One region of the Rhodococcus sp. 7Tela_A2 genome, then DNA from elsewhere that is predicted to be linked to it. Evidence: riboswitches for the same ligand, from Rfam matches in the RefSeq annotation. Region 1 holds a riboswitch; the other holds the start of a gene.
What was found. A riboswitch is a leader RNA that binds a small molecule or an ion and turns the genes downstream of it on or off. The one in region 1 is predicted to bind cobalamin.

Region 1 (5,679 bases):
AAGCGTCGCGCACACGCCACCATCGTGGACCACTTGATCCCACCGATGGCCCGCGCCGAATCCTACGGTGACATCGCGCGTTTGGAGCAGCTGCTCGACGAGTACTCCAACATCGCGGCGATGGACCCGGCGAAGCTGCCCGCGATCCGCGCACAGATCTGGACGCTGATCCAGGCCGCGAAACTCGACCACGACCTGGGCCTCGACGATCGCCCGCACGACGCAGAGTTCGACGACTTCCTCCTGCACGTCGACGGCTGGCTGTGCGAGGTGAAGGACGCGCAGATCCGCGACGGCCTGCATGTGCTCGGTGGCGCCCCCGAGGGGGACGCGCGCGTGAACCTGGTGCTGTCCATCCTGCGCGCAGCCCAGGTGTGGGGAGGGAAATCACACGCGGTGCCCGGGCTTCGCACCGCATTGGGTTTGAAGCCCGACGGGCCGCTCACCGAGGTCGACGCGGTCGAGTCCCAGGCCCGTGCGCTTGTCCGAGCAATGGAAGACCGCAGCTGGACTTGCGGATCTGGCGCAGCCACAGTCGAATCCGTACTCGGTCGCGCCGACGACGAGGTCGCACGAGTGCTGGAATTCGCTGCTGAGCAAGTGGTGCCGCGCCTGGCGCGGACCACCGACGAACTCGATGCGGTGCTACATGCTCTCGGCGGCGGCTACATCCCCGCCGGGCCCTCCGGATCGCCGCTGCGGGGCCTGGTCAACGTGCTGCCCACCGGCCGCAACTTCTACACCGTCGATCCCAAGGCGGTCCCGAGCCGACTCGCCTACGACACCGGCGTGGCACTCGCGAATGCCCTGGTCGACAGGTATGTCGCGGACACCGGTGAGTACCCGCAGTCGGTAGGACTGTCGGTGTGGGGGACCTCGGCGATGCGGACCGCCGGCGACGACATCGCCGAAGTCCTCGCGCTGATCGGTGTGCGTCCCGAATGGGACCCCGAGTCCCGGCGTGTCCGGGAGTTGATCGTGGTCGGGCTCGAAGAGCTCGGCCGGCCACGCATCGACGTCACCGTCCGGATCTCCGGGTTCTTCCGCGATGCGTTCCCGCACGTCATCGGAATGCTCGACGACGCGATCCGCATGGTCGCCGCACTCGACGAACCTCTCGAGATGAACTACATACGCGCCCACGCCGAACGGGACGAAGCCGAGCACGGCGACGCCGACCGCGCGGTGCGGCGGATCTTCGGTTCCAAGCCCGGGTCGTACGGTGCGGGGATCCTGCAACTCATCGACTCCGGGAACTGGCGCACCGATGCGGATCTCGCCGAGGTGTATACCGCGTGGGGTGGCTTCGCCTACGGTCGCGGCCTGCACGGCGTACCCGCCGCCGAGGACATGCGCGCCAACTATCGACGTATCGCGGTGGCGGCGAAGAACACCGACACCCGCGAACACGACATCGCCGACTCCGACGACTACTTCCAGTATCACGGGGGCATGGTCGCGACGGTACGCGCACTCACCGGCAACGACCCGAAGGCTTACATCGGAGACTCCACGACCCCCGACGCGGTGCGCACCCGGTCGCTCGCCGAGGATACCGCGAGAGTGTTCCGTGCCCGCGTGGTCAATCCGCGCTGGATCACGGCGATGCGCCGCCACGGTTACAAGGGCGCCTTCGAACTCGCCGCGACCGTCGACTACCTCTTCGGGTACGACGCCACGGCCGGTGTCGTGCAGGACTGGATGTACGAAACCCTCGCGCAGACATACGCTCTCGATCCCGAGAATCAGCAATTCCTCCGCGAGGCGAACCCGTGGGCGTTGCGCGGGATCGTCGAGCGACTCACCGAGGCCGCCGACCGTGGTCTGTGGGCCGAGCCGGATCCCGACACGATGCAGGCGCTGCAGCAGGCGTACCTCGACGCAGAAGGTGACCTCGAGGACCGCGGGTGACCGTCCGGCGGCTGCGGCTCATCGGTATCGGCCCGGGTGGGCCCGACGACCTGACGGTGACCGCCGTACACGCGTTGAACAGCGTCGACGTGTTCCTTGTCGCCGACAAGGAGGCCGAAGCCGGACGTGCGGGTACAGGTGATCTCGTCGCTGTGCGGCAGGAGATCTGCCGCCGTCACAGCACGCGGGACTATCGCGTGATCGCGGTGCCCGATCCGCCGCGCGACCGGACACCCGAGGCATACGGCGCCGAGGTGCGCGACTGGCACGCCGCACGCGCCGAAGCCTACGAGATCGCGCTCGCCGAACAGGTTCTCGACGGCGAGACCGTCGGGCTCCTCGTGTGGGGAGATCCGAGTCTGTACGACAGCACTATCCGTGTCGTCGAACGTATTCGCAGTCGTGGACTCCTCGACATCGACTACGACGTGATCCCGGGAGTCAGCAGTGTGCAGGTGCTCGCGGCACGGCACAGGCTGGTGCTCAACGTGATCGGAGGCCCCATCACCATCACGACGGGCCGGCGGCTCGCCGAGGAGGTGGCCGGAGGAGCGGAGAACATCGTGGTCATGCTCGATGGGCAGCTCGCGTGCTCGGAACTACCAGGTGCGTGGGATATCTGGTGGGGCGCACAGCTGGGAACGACCGACGAAGAACTCGTGGCCGGACGCCTCTCCGACGTACTTCCCGAGATCGAGAAGGCGCGGGCGCGGGCCAAAGTCGCGCGAGGCTGGGTAATGGATACGTATCTGCTTCGCCGCGCCGCCGGTCACCGTTCACCACATCGGTCCAGGGCGTGAATCCACCACCGTCCCTCCTGATGTGAACCTCTCCGCCGACCCGCCGCTATATCCATGTTCGCGATGGTCTTGTACGCTTCGAGACGACGTAGGGAACACCGGTGCGAATCCGGGGCTGTCCCGCAACTGTCACCGAGGAGCTATCCCCCACTCGTACGGCCACGACCCATCACGGTTGGAAGGCCGGGGGAGAGCGTCGATCCGGGAGCCAGGACACCTGCGCGGACCGAAGTGACACCACGAGGATGGACATGAACAACTCGATATTCACCGCCCGACAGGGGCGGCACACGCTGCTGCGCACAGGCATCGCAGTCTTCGCCGCGACCCTCGCGGTCGCAGGCTGTTCGACGAACGACACCGAGCGAGCCGCCGAACAGGACGTCGACGTCTCGTCGTCCGCGACGAACTACCCACTGACGATCGACAATTGCGGTTATTCCGTCACAATCGATGCGCCCCCGCAGCGGGCCGTCTCGCTCAACCAGGGCTCCACGGAGATCCTGCTGTCGCTCGGACTCGCCGATCGGATGGTCGGCACCGCGACGTGGACGGACCCGGTGCGCGACAACCTCGCAGCCGCGAACGAGACCGTCCCGCGTCTCGCCGACAACAAACCGTCGTTCGAAGTGGTCCTCGAGACCGAACCCGACTTCGTGTCGGCATCGTTCGGCGGCACGCTGGGCGAGGGCGGTGTCGCGGACCGGGATCAGTTCGACCGGCTCGGGGTGCCGTCGTACCTGTCGCCCACCGATTGTGAAGGCAAGAACGACGAGAGTGTCAACGCCGACGGCAACCGCACCGAACCGCTCACGATGGACTCCGTCTACAAGGAGATCCGCGAGCTCGCAGCTATTTTCGACGTGCGGGATCGCGGCGAGGAGTTCGTCGCGGAACTCGAGCAGCGATACGAGAACGCTGCTGGTGAGGTCGATGCGTCGGAGGTCTCGCTGGCGTTCTGGTTCGCCGATATCAACACGCCCTATGTGGCGGGCTGCTGTGGCTCGTCGGGCATCATCACGAACTCCGTCGGGGCGAAGAACGTCTTCGACGACACGACCAACGAGTGGCCGCAGGTCAGCTGGGAGTCGGTCCTGGACCGGGACCCGACCGCACTGGTGCTCGGGGATCTGAGTCGCCGCAGCATCGACGGTGACGCCCTCGACAGCAAGATCGCGTTCCTCGAGTCGAATCCGGTCACACAGCGACTGTCCGCGGTGCAGAACAAGCGTTACATCGTGGTCAACGGCGCCGACATGAACCCGTCCATCCGCACGGTCGACGGGATCGAGAAGGTCGCCGCCGCAGTGCGGGAATGGAACCTCGGCAACCGGTGACGGCCGAGATGAAGACCCGGTTGCCCGTCAGGGGCGACCGGGTCCCGGTTGTCGCTGTGATCACCGTGGGAGTGGTGGCGCTTGCTCTGTCGATCGCCGTCACCGTCACCATAGGGCCCGCGAATCTCTCTGTCGGGGACGTCTATTCGGTGATCTTCGACAAGCTGGGTATGAGTGGGTCGACGGTGAGTGCAATCCGGGAGGGCATCGTCTGGGAACTGCGGCTACCTCGAACGTTGCTCGCGGCGGTGTGCGGGGCCGGCCTGGCCGTGTGCGGCGTGATCATGCAGTCGCTGCTGCGAAATCCGCTCGCCGACCCGTTCGTGCTGGGTATCTCGTCCGGTGCCTCCACCGGCGCCGTGATGATCGCGGTCCTCGGCATCGGAGGCGGTGCGATCTCGTTGTCCGGTGGTGCCTTTCTCGGCGCGCTGGTGTCGTTCGGGCTGGTGCTGCTGCTTGCGACGGGCGCGGGCGGCGGAACCTCCCGTGTGGTCCTCGCCGGTGTCGCGGGTACGCAATTGTTCTCGGCGCTCACCTCTTTCATCGTCATCTCGTCGGCCGACGCGGAACGCACCCGTGGTGTGCTGTTCTGGCTGCTCGGCTCGCTCGCGGGCGCAACCTGGAGCGACGTGATCCTGTGTGGCGGGGTGTGCGCACTGGGGGTTGCGGTGTGTCTGCTGAAGGCGTCCGCGCTCGATGCCTTCACCTTCGGATCGTCCACCGCCGCGACGCTCGGAATCGCGGTGGGACGCACCCGCCTGATGTTCCTGGTGGTGACGGCACTCATCACCGCGGTGCTGGTCAGTGCGGCAGGTGCCATCGGATTCGTGGGTCTGGTACTTCCGCATGCCGCCCGATTCCTGGTCGGCCCCAGGCACAGTCGTCTCGTGCCGGTCGCAGCAGTGGTGGGTGCGGTGTTCATGGTGTGGGTCGACGCGGTGGCGCGCACGGTGTTCGCGCCGCAGGAAGTACCGGTCGGTGTGGTGACAGCGCTGATCGGTGTGCCCGCCTTCGCCCTGATTCTCTTCCGTATGAGGAGCACGCAGTGACGAGGAAAACAGAGACACTGGCGGCAACATCGCTGAGGTGGAGCCGGGGCGGCAACCTCGTAGTCGACGACGTGACGATCGACCCGCGGCCCGGCGAGACAATCGGGCTGCTCGGCCCCAACGGTTCCGGCAAGTCGTCACTCCTGCGTCTGCTTGCCGGCGTCGACCGTCCGGACGCGGGCACTGTGACGCTCGATGGTGCCGACATCCGGTCGCTCGGCCGCCGCGTCCTGGCCAGGCGGGTCGCGATGGTGGGACAGCACTCGCACACCGAGGTCGACATCAGGGTCCGGGATGTGGTTCGGCTGGGCCGAGTTCCACACGCGGACGTCTTCGGCCGCGACGACGGAGGCGACGCCGCGATAGAACGGGCGCTCGTGGCCACCGGTATGTCCGAGCACGCCGACCGCCTGTGGCGGGCCATGTCGGGCGGAGAACGCCAGCGCGCCCAGATCGCGCGGGCGCTCGCCCAGGATCCGCAGGAACTCCTGCTCGACGAACCGACCAATCACCTCGACGTCCAGCATCAGCTCGACATCCTGGAACGGGTGGTGGCATTGCCGGTGACCAGTTACGTCGCAC
Region 2 (8,216 bases), on a different contig from region 1:
CGGTGCGCATGGAGTCCACGAGTTCGAGTACCTGCTGTTGGTGCCCGATGTCGAGCGCGCTGGTGGGTTCGTCGAGCAGCAGCACCTGTGGTTCCTGTGCCAGTGCGCGAGCGAGGACCACGCGCTGGAGTTCACCCCCGGACAGATCCGTCGCGAATCGGCGTGTGAACGGCTCGAGTTCGAGGCGCTCGATGACCCGGTCCACCACCGCGCGGTCGTGTCCCGTTTCCGAGCCGAACCGTGCGATGTGCGGTGTGCGGCCGAGCCGGACGAGTTCTTCGACGGTGACACCCTCGGGAACCACGGGGCGCTGGGGCATCAGCGCGACCGCGCGCGCCGTTGCGCGCCGGCCGCCCCGGCCGGGCGTCACGGACGCCACCCGCACGTGCCCCGTCGAGGGAACGAGTCCCGCGAGAACGTGCAACAACGTGGTCTTACCGGACCCGTTGGGTCCGACGAGCGACACCCACGCGCCCGTCGCCACGGTGAGATCGACGTCGTGGAGCACGTCCACGCCGCCGCGTGCAGCCCCGACACCGCGGCACGTGACGGCGGTGGACGCGAGCGATTCGAGATCGGCGGGCATCATGCACCTCGGCTTCGTCTGAGTACGACGAGGAAGAACGGCGCACCGATCGCGGCGGTGACCACGCCGATGGGCAGTTCCGACGGCGACATGACGCTGCGGGCGAGCACATCGGCGAGGACGAGGAACGTCGCCCCGACCATCAATGACAACGGCAGCAGCATGCGGTGACCGGGGCCGACGAGCAACCGGACCGCGTGCGGCACCACGATGCCGACGAACCCGATCAGTCCGCTCGCCGACACCACGGCGGCGGTGCCGAGTGTCGCCACGCAGACCAACAACAGCCGGACACGAGCCGGATGGATCCCGAGGCTGGCGGCCTCGACGTCGCCGACCGCCATGACGTCGAGGGTGCGCCGGTGCAGCGCGATGACGGCGACCGCGACCACCACGTACGGCAGGACGACGACGACATCGGACCACCCGTCGGTGGACAACCGCCCGAGCATCCAGGAGTACACCTGACGCAAGGTGTCGTCGTGCAGTTGCATGAAGAACGTCTGGATGGCATTCGCGAACGCCGCGACCGCCACGCCCGCGAGGATGATGACGACTTCGGAACGCACCCCGCCGACCGAGCGGCCGAGGGCATACGTCGCACCGACCGCCAGCAGGCCGCCGGCGAACGCTGCGATCGGAACCCCGGCAAACCCTGCGGCGCCTCCGACCACGATCGCGAGTGTCGCGCCGAGGCCCGCCCCGCTCGACACCCCGAGCAGGTAGGGGTCGGCCAGGGGATTGCGGAAGACGCCCTGGTACGCCGCTCCGGCGACGGCGAGCATGGCTCCGACGAGAACCCCCAGCACCACGCGCGGCATGCGGATGTTCCAGAGGATCGCCTGTTGCCGCGTCGAGAGCCCGGAATCGACGTCGACGAACGGCAACCGGTCGGCGATGTCGAGAAGGACCGCCTGTGGCGTGAGTCCCGCCGGACCGACGAGGATGCTCACCAGCATGGCGGCGAGGAGAACGACCGCCGCGCCACCCAGCACGAGGGCGCGACGACGCGGGGTCGTGATCAAGACGCGGGCTGGGCCGCTGGGATCCCGGTGACGATCCGGGCGACATCCCGCATCAAGTCCACGACGCGCGGCCCCCAGCGGCTGGCGATGTCCTCGTCGAGGACGTAGACGTGCCCGTCACGGACCGCCGTGAGCTCGCCCCATCCTGCTCGCTCCGCCACATTCTCGGGCGTGACGCCGCAGCACTGGCCGTCGGCGAGGAAGACGATGTCGGGGTTCTCTTCGAGGATGAACTCGGCCGACAGTTGCGGATACCCGTTGCCGCCGGTCGCGATCGAGGTGAGACCGAGCATGGAAAAGATCTCGCCGATGTAGGTGTCGTCTGTGACGGAGTAGTAGGTGTTGTCGAGTTCGTGGTAATAGCGAAGCGGGACTTGACGTTCGGGCAGTCCGGCGAGGATCTCGTCGACCTCGCTCCTCATCTGCGCGACCAGTTCGGCCGCGTCTGCGACGTGCCCGGTGGCCGCACCGACCTGCTCGAGCTGGGCGTAGGTGTCGTCGAGGGTGAGCGCCGCGGGCAGAATCAGGGTCTCGACGCCGGCCTGCTCGAGTCCGGCGACGAGATCCGCGGTGTCCGCGTTGGCGACCACCAGATCGGGTTCGTAACCGAGGATCGCCTCGACGTTCGGGGTGTACCCGGACAGATCGGTGACCGGTACGCCGGCCGGATGGTCGGATTGGTCGTCGACGGCGATCACCTGGTCGCCGGCGCCGACGGCGTACAGCATTTCGGTGCTGACGGGACTCAGGGACACGATCGCCTGGGGACTTCCGGCTCCGGCGGTGTCGTGGTTGTCATGGTTGGCGGCGTCGTCGGCGCCGCACGCCGTGGCCAGCAGAGCGCACGCGGTGATTCCGGCAGCGAGCAGCCGGTGGGATACGAGGGGCACAGCCATCCTCCGTAACTCGGAGGACGAAAACAGTACGGCTGCAACATCGTCAGTTGCGGCACGAGACCGTCCTTCGTCCGAGGACCAGTACGTGCCCGCTGCGCCGGCTGACCTGGCTTCCCCGGCACGATCGCCGGAGTTCACAGTTGCGGGGACAGCGCCGGATTTTCACCGGCTTCACCGTAACGCTGCGGGTGCCCTGCCCGACTGGCAGAGAACCCGCAGCGTAACCCACAGCGTTTCCGGGCCGGAAGAGTGCTCTCGGGTCAGGAGAGCGCCTGCTCGAGGTCTTCGAGCAGATCCTCGGGGTCTTCGAGTCCCACCGAGAGGCGCACGACCCCGTCGGACAGGCCGATCGCGGCGCGCCCCTCCGGGCCCATCGCCCGGTGGGTGGTGGTCGCGGGGTGGGTGATGAGGGACTTGGAATCGCCGAGGTTGTTCGAGATGTCCACGATGCGCAGCTTGTTGAGCAGCTCGAACGCGCGCTTCTTGCCTTCGCCCTCGGGAGCGTCGAGCTCGAACGTGAGGATCGTGCCACCGCCACTCATCTGCGACCGCGCGAGGTCGTGCTGCGGATGCGACTCCAGGTACGGGTACTTGACCCAGCGCACCTTGTCCTGCGTCTCGAGGAACTGGCCCAGGCGCAGCGCCGAATCGACCGCGGCGCGCACCCGGACCGGCATCGTTTCCAGACCTTTGAGCAGCGTCCACGCATTGAACGGGCTCAGCGCCGGACCGGTGTGACGAATGAGCTTCTGCACGGGTCCGTCGATGTAGTCCGCGGGTCCGAGGATGGCACCGCCGAGCACTCTGCCCTGGCCGTCGATGTGCTTGGTGCCCGAGTAGACCACGATGTCGGCACCGAGATCGATGCTGCGTTGCAGGAGAGGAGTGGCGAATACGTTGTCCAGCACCACTTTTGCCCCGGCAGCGTGCGCCATCTCGGAGACGGCCCGCACGTCGACGAGGGTCTGCATCGGGTTCGAGGGAGTCTCGAAGAACACCGCGGTCGTGGGGACGGACAATGCCTGTTCCCACTGATCGAGGTCTTCGCCGTCGACGAACACCGTCTCCACACCCCATCGGGGCAGGATCTCGTTGCACACGACGAAGCAGGATCCGAAAAGGCTGCGGGCGGCGACGAGCCGATCCCCCTTGCCCAGAAGAGCCGCGAGTGCGGTGAAAACCGCGGACATACCCGACGCCGTGGCGTAGGCGCCTTCGGCACCGTCGAGCAGTCGTAGCCGCTCCTCGAACATCTTCACAGTCGGGTTGCCGTACCGCGAGTACACGAAGTGGTCGACCTCGCCGGTGAACGCCGCTTCGGCGGCCTCCGCCGATTCGTACACGAATCCGGAGTTGAGGTAGAGCGCCTCGGACGTCTCCTCGAACCCGGAACGCAGGGTGCCACCCCGCACGCCCAGCGTGGCAGGACGCACGTTGTCGGGAAGCCGGCGCTCGAATGCGCCGCCCTTGGGGATGGAGCTCACGATTGCCTCCACGGCAGGCCCACTGCCCGCCAGCCCTGAGCTCCGCGATGCCCGTCGGCGTCGAGCGCTCCCTCGAATCCGTCGAGGATGTTGTACGCGGGGGTCACGCCCGCCGCGGTAGCCGCCTCGGCGGCACCTATCGAGCGTTGCCCCGAGCGACACAGGAATATCACCGGACCGCCGGAGACGCCGGCTTTCGCCAGGTCGTCCACGAACGTTCGGTTCGGGGCACCGTCGGGATAGCGAACCCATTCGACGAAGACGGTTCGGCGGCCGATGGGCGAGGTCTCGGGGACCCCGACGTACTTCCACTCGGCGTCGGTACGAACATCGACGAGCACGGCATCCGGGTTTTCCCGCAGGAGCTCCCAAGCTTCCTGCGGCGTTATATCACCTGCGTAGCTCACCACGACATGTTTTCACAGGTCACGGCGTGGCGCGCAAGCGGGAGGCTGTCAGAACTCGCAGACCCGCCACACCGAGTCGACCTGGACGACCTGCCAGGTCTCGATCCGGGACTCACCGTCGACGGTCGCGCGGACGTCGACCGTCGCGCGGTCACCTTCCACGGCGACGTCCTGGGTCGCCTGCAACTCCACAGTGCCCTCGACGTCGGAGAGCGGCGCCTCCGCCTCCGGCAGCTCTTCGCAGCGCAGACGCGCGAGAATGTCCCGGTCGTTCTCGTTGTGAGCCCTGACGTAGTCCGCCACCGTGCGATTGATCCGTTCGTCCACGCTCAGCTCGTCCTGCGCGGGCGAGAGCAGTTGCGCACCCATCACGGCCAGAATGAGCAGCACGACAACCAGCAGTGCCCCCATGAACGGCCAGGGTGTACCGCTGGCGGGTTCGTCGGCCGAGGGATCGGGATCGGGTGCTTGACGCTGTGCCATATGGGCGATCCTATCCCCGACCAGGTCGGAGCCGGTCACGGCGCATTTGCCGAATAAACCCTCTCGAGGTAGGAATTGTGACGTGGCCACTACTCAGCTCGTTCGACGCCTCGCCGTCGACCTGTGTCGCATGAGTGCCCACATGTGTTGTCGCTGAAGCGATTCTCTCGACGGTTCTCTCATTCTTCTCACACCGTCCTTCCCCGCGCCCTGCGCCCCGCCCGCTGAGGGCAGCCTTAATTTAAGCTGGGTATGTCCGTCCGCTCACCGAAGAGGTAGTTGATCCCCTGATGACCGATCAGACTCGTCCCCTTCGCGTCGCGATCGTCGGTGCCGGTCCCGCCGGTATCTACGCCGCCGATGCGCTCATGAAGTCCGACACCGCGCAGGATCCGGGAGTCAGCATCGACCTGTTCGAACGGATGCCTGCACCGTTCGGTCTGATCCGCTACGGAGTCGCGCCGGACCACCCGCGCATCAAGGGCATCGTCACGGCCCTGCACAAGGTGCTCGACAAGCCGAACATCCGGCTTCTCGGCAACCTCGACTACGGGACCGACTTCACGCTCGACGACCTGAACCGCTTCTACGACGCGGTGATCTTCTCGACCGGTGCCAACGCCGACCGCGCGCTGAACATCCCCGGCATCGACCTCGACGGCAGTTACGGCGCCGCCGACTTCGTGTCCTGGTACGACGGCCATCCGGACGTGCCGCGCGAGTGGCCGCTCGAGGCCGAGAAGGTCGCCGTCCTCGGCGTCGGAAACGTCGCGCTCGACGTTGCGCGTGTGCTCGCCAAGACGGGCGACGAACTGCTGCCGACCGAGATCCCGCCGAACGTCTACGAGGGCCTCAAGAACAACAAGGCCGTCGAGGTGCACGTCTTCGGGCGTCGCGGTCCGGCCCAGGCCAAGTTCACGCCCCTCGAACTGCGCGAACTCGATCACTCCCCGACCATCGAAGTGATCGTGGACCCGGAGGACATCGACTACGACCAGGGCTCCGAGCAGGCGCGCCGCGCGTCCAAGCAGGTCGACATGGTCGCCAACACGCTGCAGGACTGGGCGATCCGCGACGTGGGCAACCGTCCGCACAAGTTGTTCCTCCACTTCTTCGAGTCTCCGCACGAGATCCTCGGGGAGGACGGCAAGGTCGTGGGCCTGCGTACCGAGCGCACCGAACTCGACGGCACCGGCAACGTTCGCGGGACCGGCAAGTACCGCGATTGGGACGTCCAGGCCGTCTACCGCGCCGTCGGTTACCTGTCGCAGAACATCGCTCAGCTGCCGTTCGACGAGCAGGCGGGCACCGTGCCCAACGAAGCCGGTCGCGTCCTCGGCGACGAGTCCGTCGAGGGCCCGGAGCGGTTCATGCCGCACACCTACGTCACCGGCTGGATCAAGCGCGGCCCCGTCGGCCTGATCGGCCACACGAAGGGCGACGCGAACGAGACGGTCGCGAACCTGCTCGAGGATCGCTCGGCGGGCCGCCTGAACTCTCCCGAGGAGCCGTCCGAGGATGCCGTCGTGCAGTTCCTCGAAGGCAAGCAGCTGCCGTACACCACGTGGCAGGGCTGGTACCGGCTCGATGCGCACGAGCGCAGCCTCGGCGAAGCCGAAGGCCGTGAGCGCGTCAAGGTCGTCGAACGCGAGGACATGTTCCGCGCGTCGGAGCCGCACAAGGCCTGATCACCGGCCCATCTCCGCCCCGGGGGCGGCCCCCGTCTCTGCGCTGTCCTGCGGGGATGCGCACACGGAGCGACGGGACGACACCGAGGGGACCTCGGGTCCCGCGGTGACACTTTTCATAGCGGGCACCACATCGGGAATCCCGGCCCCGGAGATCCTGTTGCGCCACGAATGGATCTGTTCACACCAGTCACACTCGGCGACCTCGAACTCGGCAACCGCATCGTCATGGCTCCCCTGACCCGTCTGCGCGGCGGACCGGACGGGATTCCCGGCGACCTGATCGCCGAGCACTATCGGCAGCGGGCCGGCGTCGGCCTGATCATCGCCGAGGGAACCTACGTCAACTTCGAGTCGCAGGCGTTCGTCGGACAGCCGGGAATCGCCACCGACGAGCAGGCCGAGGGCTGGCGCCGGGTCGCGGACGCCGTACACGGACGCGGCGGCCGCATCGTGCTGCAGTTGATGCACGGCGGACGAGTGACCCACCCGGATGTGAACGGCGGACGGCGCGTCGTCGCCCCGAGCGCCGTCGCGATCGACGGTGAGGTGCACACCGCCAAGGGCAAGCAGCCGTACCCGGTACCGCACGCGCTCACGACCGACGAGGTGGCCGCTGCTGTCGCCGACATCGTCGCCGCAGCCCGGCGCTCGATCGACGCGGGGCTGGACGGTGTGGAGATCCACAGTGCCAACGGCTACCTGCTGCACGAGTTCCTGTCGCCGGCCTCGAACCGGCGCACCGACGAGTACGGCGGCTCGGTGGAGAACCGGATCCGTCTCGTCGTCGAGGCGGTCACGGCCGTGGCGGACGCCGTCGGTGCGGGCCGGGTCGGACTGCGTATCTCCCCCGAACACAACATCCAGGACGCGCTCGAGACCGACCGCGAAGATGTGCGCGCTGTCTACGGCGCCCTCGTCGACCGGTTGCGTCCCGTCGGCCTGGCGTATCTGTCGGTCCTGCACCAGGAACCTGCCGGTGAACTGGTGCAGGAACTGCGTGCACGCTTCGGTGGGAAGGTGATCGCCAACAGCGGCTTCGCGTCCCCGACCACGCGTGAGGAAGCCGTTCGCCTCATCGAAGAAGCCCATGCCGACGCGGTGGCCGTCGGTCGCGCGGTGCTCGCCAACCCCGATCTCGTCGAACGGTGGCGGGGCGAACACCGCGAGAACGACTTGCGCCCGGAACTGTTCTACGGACCAGGCGCCGAGGGATATACGGATTACCCTCGCCTGCAAGAGGTGTGACCCCGGCGTCGTCGTGACCTTCCGGCGGAGGCACACTACGTCTCACCGAGGCGAACGTGCCTCCGCCAGCACACCGAGGTCGACGAAGGAGGCCGGCGCGGGCAGGTTCTCGTACCCGCCCGATGCCAGCGCTTGCCACATGGGCCCCTCCATTGCGGCGACGTCCATCGCGAACAGGCCGCTCGGACTTTCGATCAGGGGAACCTGGAGTTCCGCCTGCCGGGTCTGCTGCGCCATCTCCAGTCCGAGGTCGACGCCGTACTTGTCCACCGCCAATGCCGCTGCGGCGTGCGGGTCGGCAAGGTAGTCGTCCCAGCCGCGCATCGTGGCACGCATGAACCGCACCAGCCTGTCGCGATTCTCCGCAAGGGCGGTGCGGTCCACGAACACGACATCGGC

Region 2: linked by a shared signal. The riboswitch ahead of TVH25_RS02515 (ABC transporter substrate-binding protein) and the one ahead of TVH25_RS20355 (ABC transporter substrate-binding protein) in region 1 are both predicted to bind cobalamin.

The regions. Positions count from the first base shown of each region.
Region 1 covers NZ_JAXION010000172.1:151-5,829, reverse strand. The annotation lists partial or broken gene cobN (cobaltochelatase subunit CobN) at 1-1,911, shown strand, start outside; gene cobF (precorrin-6A synthase (deacetylating)) at 1,908-2,711, shown strand; cobalamin riboswitch at 2,759-2,949, shown strand; gene TVH25_RS20355 (ABC transporter substrate-binding protein) at 2,963-4,048, shown strand; gene TVH25_RS20350 (FecCD family ABC transporter permease) at 4,057-5,097, shown strand; partial or broken gene TVH25_RS20345 (ABC transporter ATP-binding protein) at 5,094-5,679, shown strand, end outside.
Region 2 covers NZ_JAXION010000007.1:3,690-11,905, forward strand. The annotation lists gene TVH25_RS02505 (ABC transporter ATP-binding protein) at 1-586, opposite strand, end outside; gene TVH25_RS02510 (FecCD family ABC transporter permease) at 586-1,545, opposite strand; gene TVH25_RS02515 (ABC transporter substrate-binding protein) at 1,608-2,501, opposite strand; cobalamin riboswitch at 2,590-2,739, opposite strand; gene TVH25_RS02520 (O-succinylhomoserine sulfhydrylase) at 2,768-3,991, opposite strand; gene TVH25_RS02525 (rhodanese-like domain-containing protein) at 3,988-4,398, opposite strand; gene TVH25_RS02530 (hypothetical protein) at 4,447-4,881, opposite strand; gene TVH25_RS02535 (FAD-dependent oxidoreductase) at 5,172-6,569, shown strand; gene TVH25_RS02540 (alkene reductase) at 6,741-7,817, shown strand; gene TVH25_RS02545 (ABC transporter substrate-binding protein) at 7,860-8,216, opposite strand, start outside.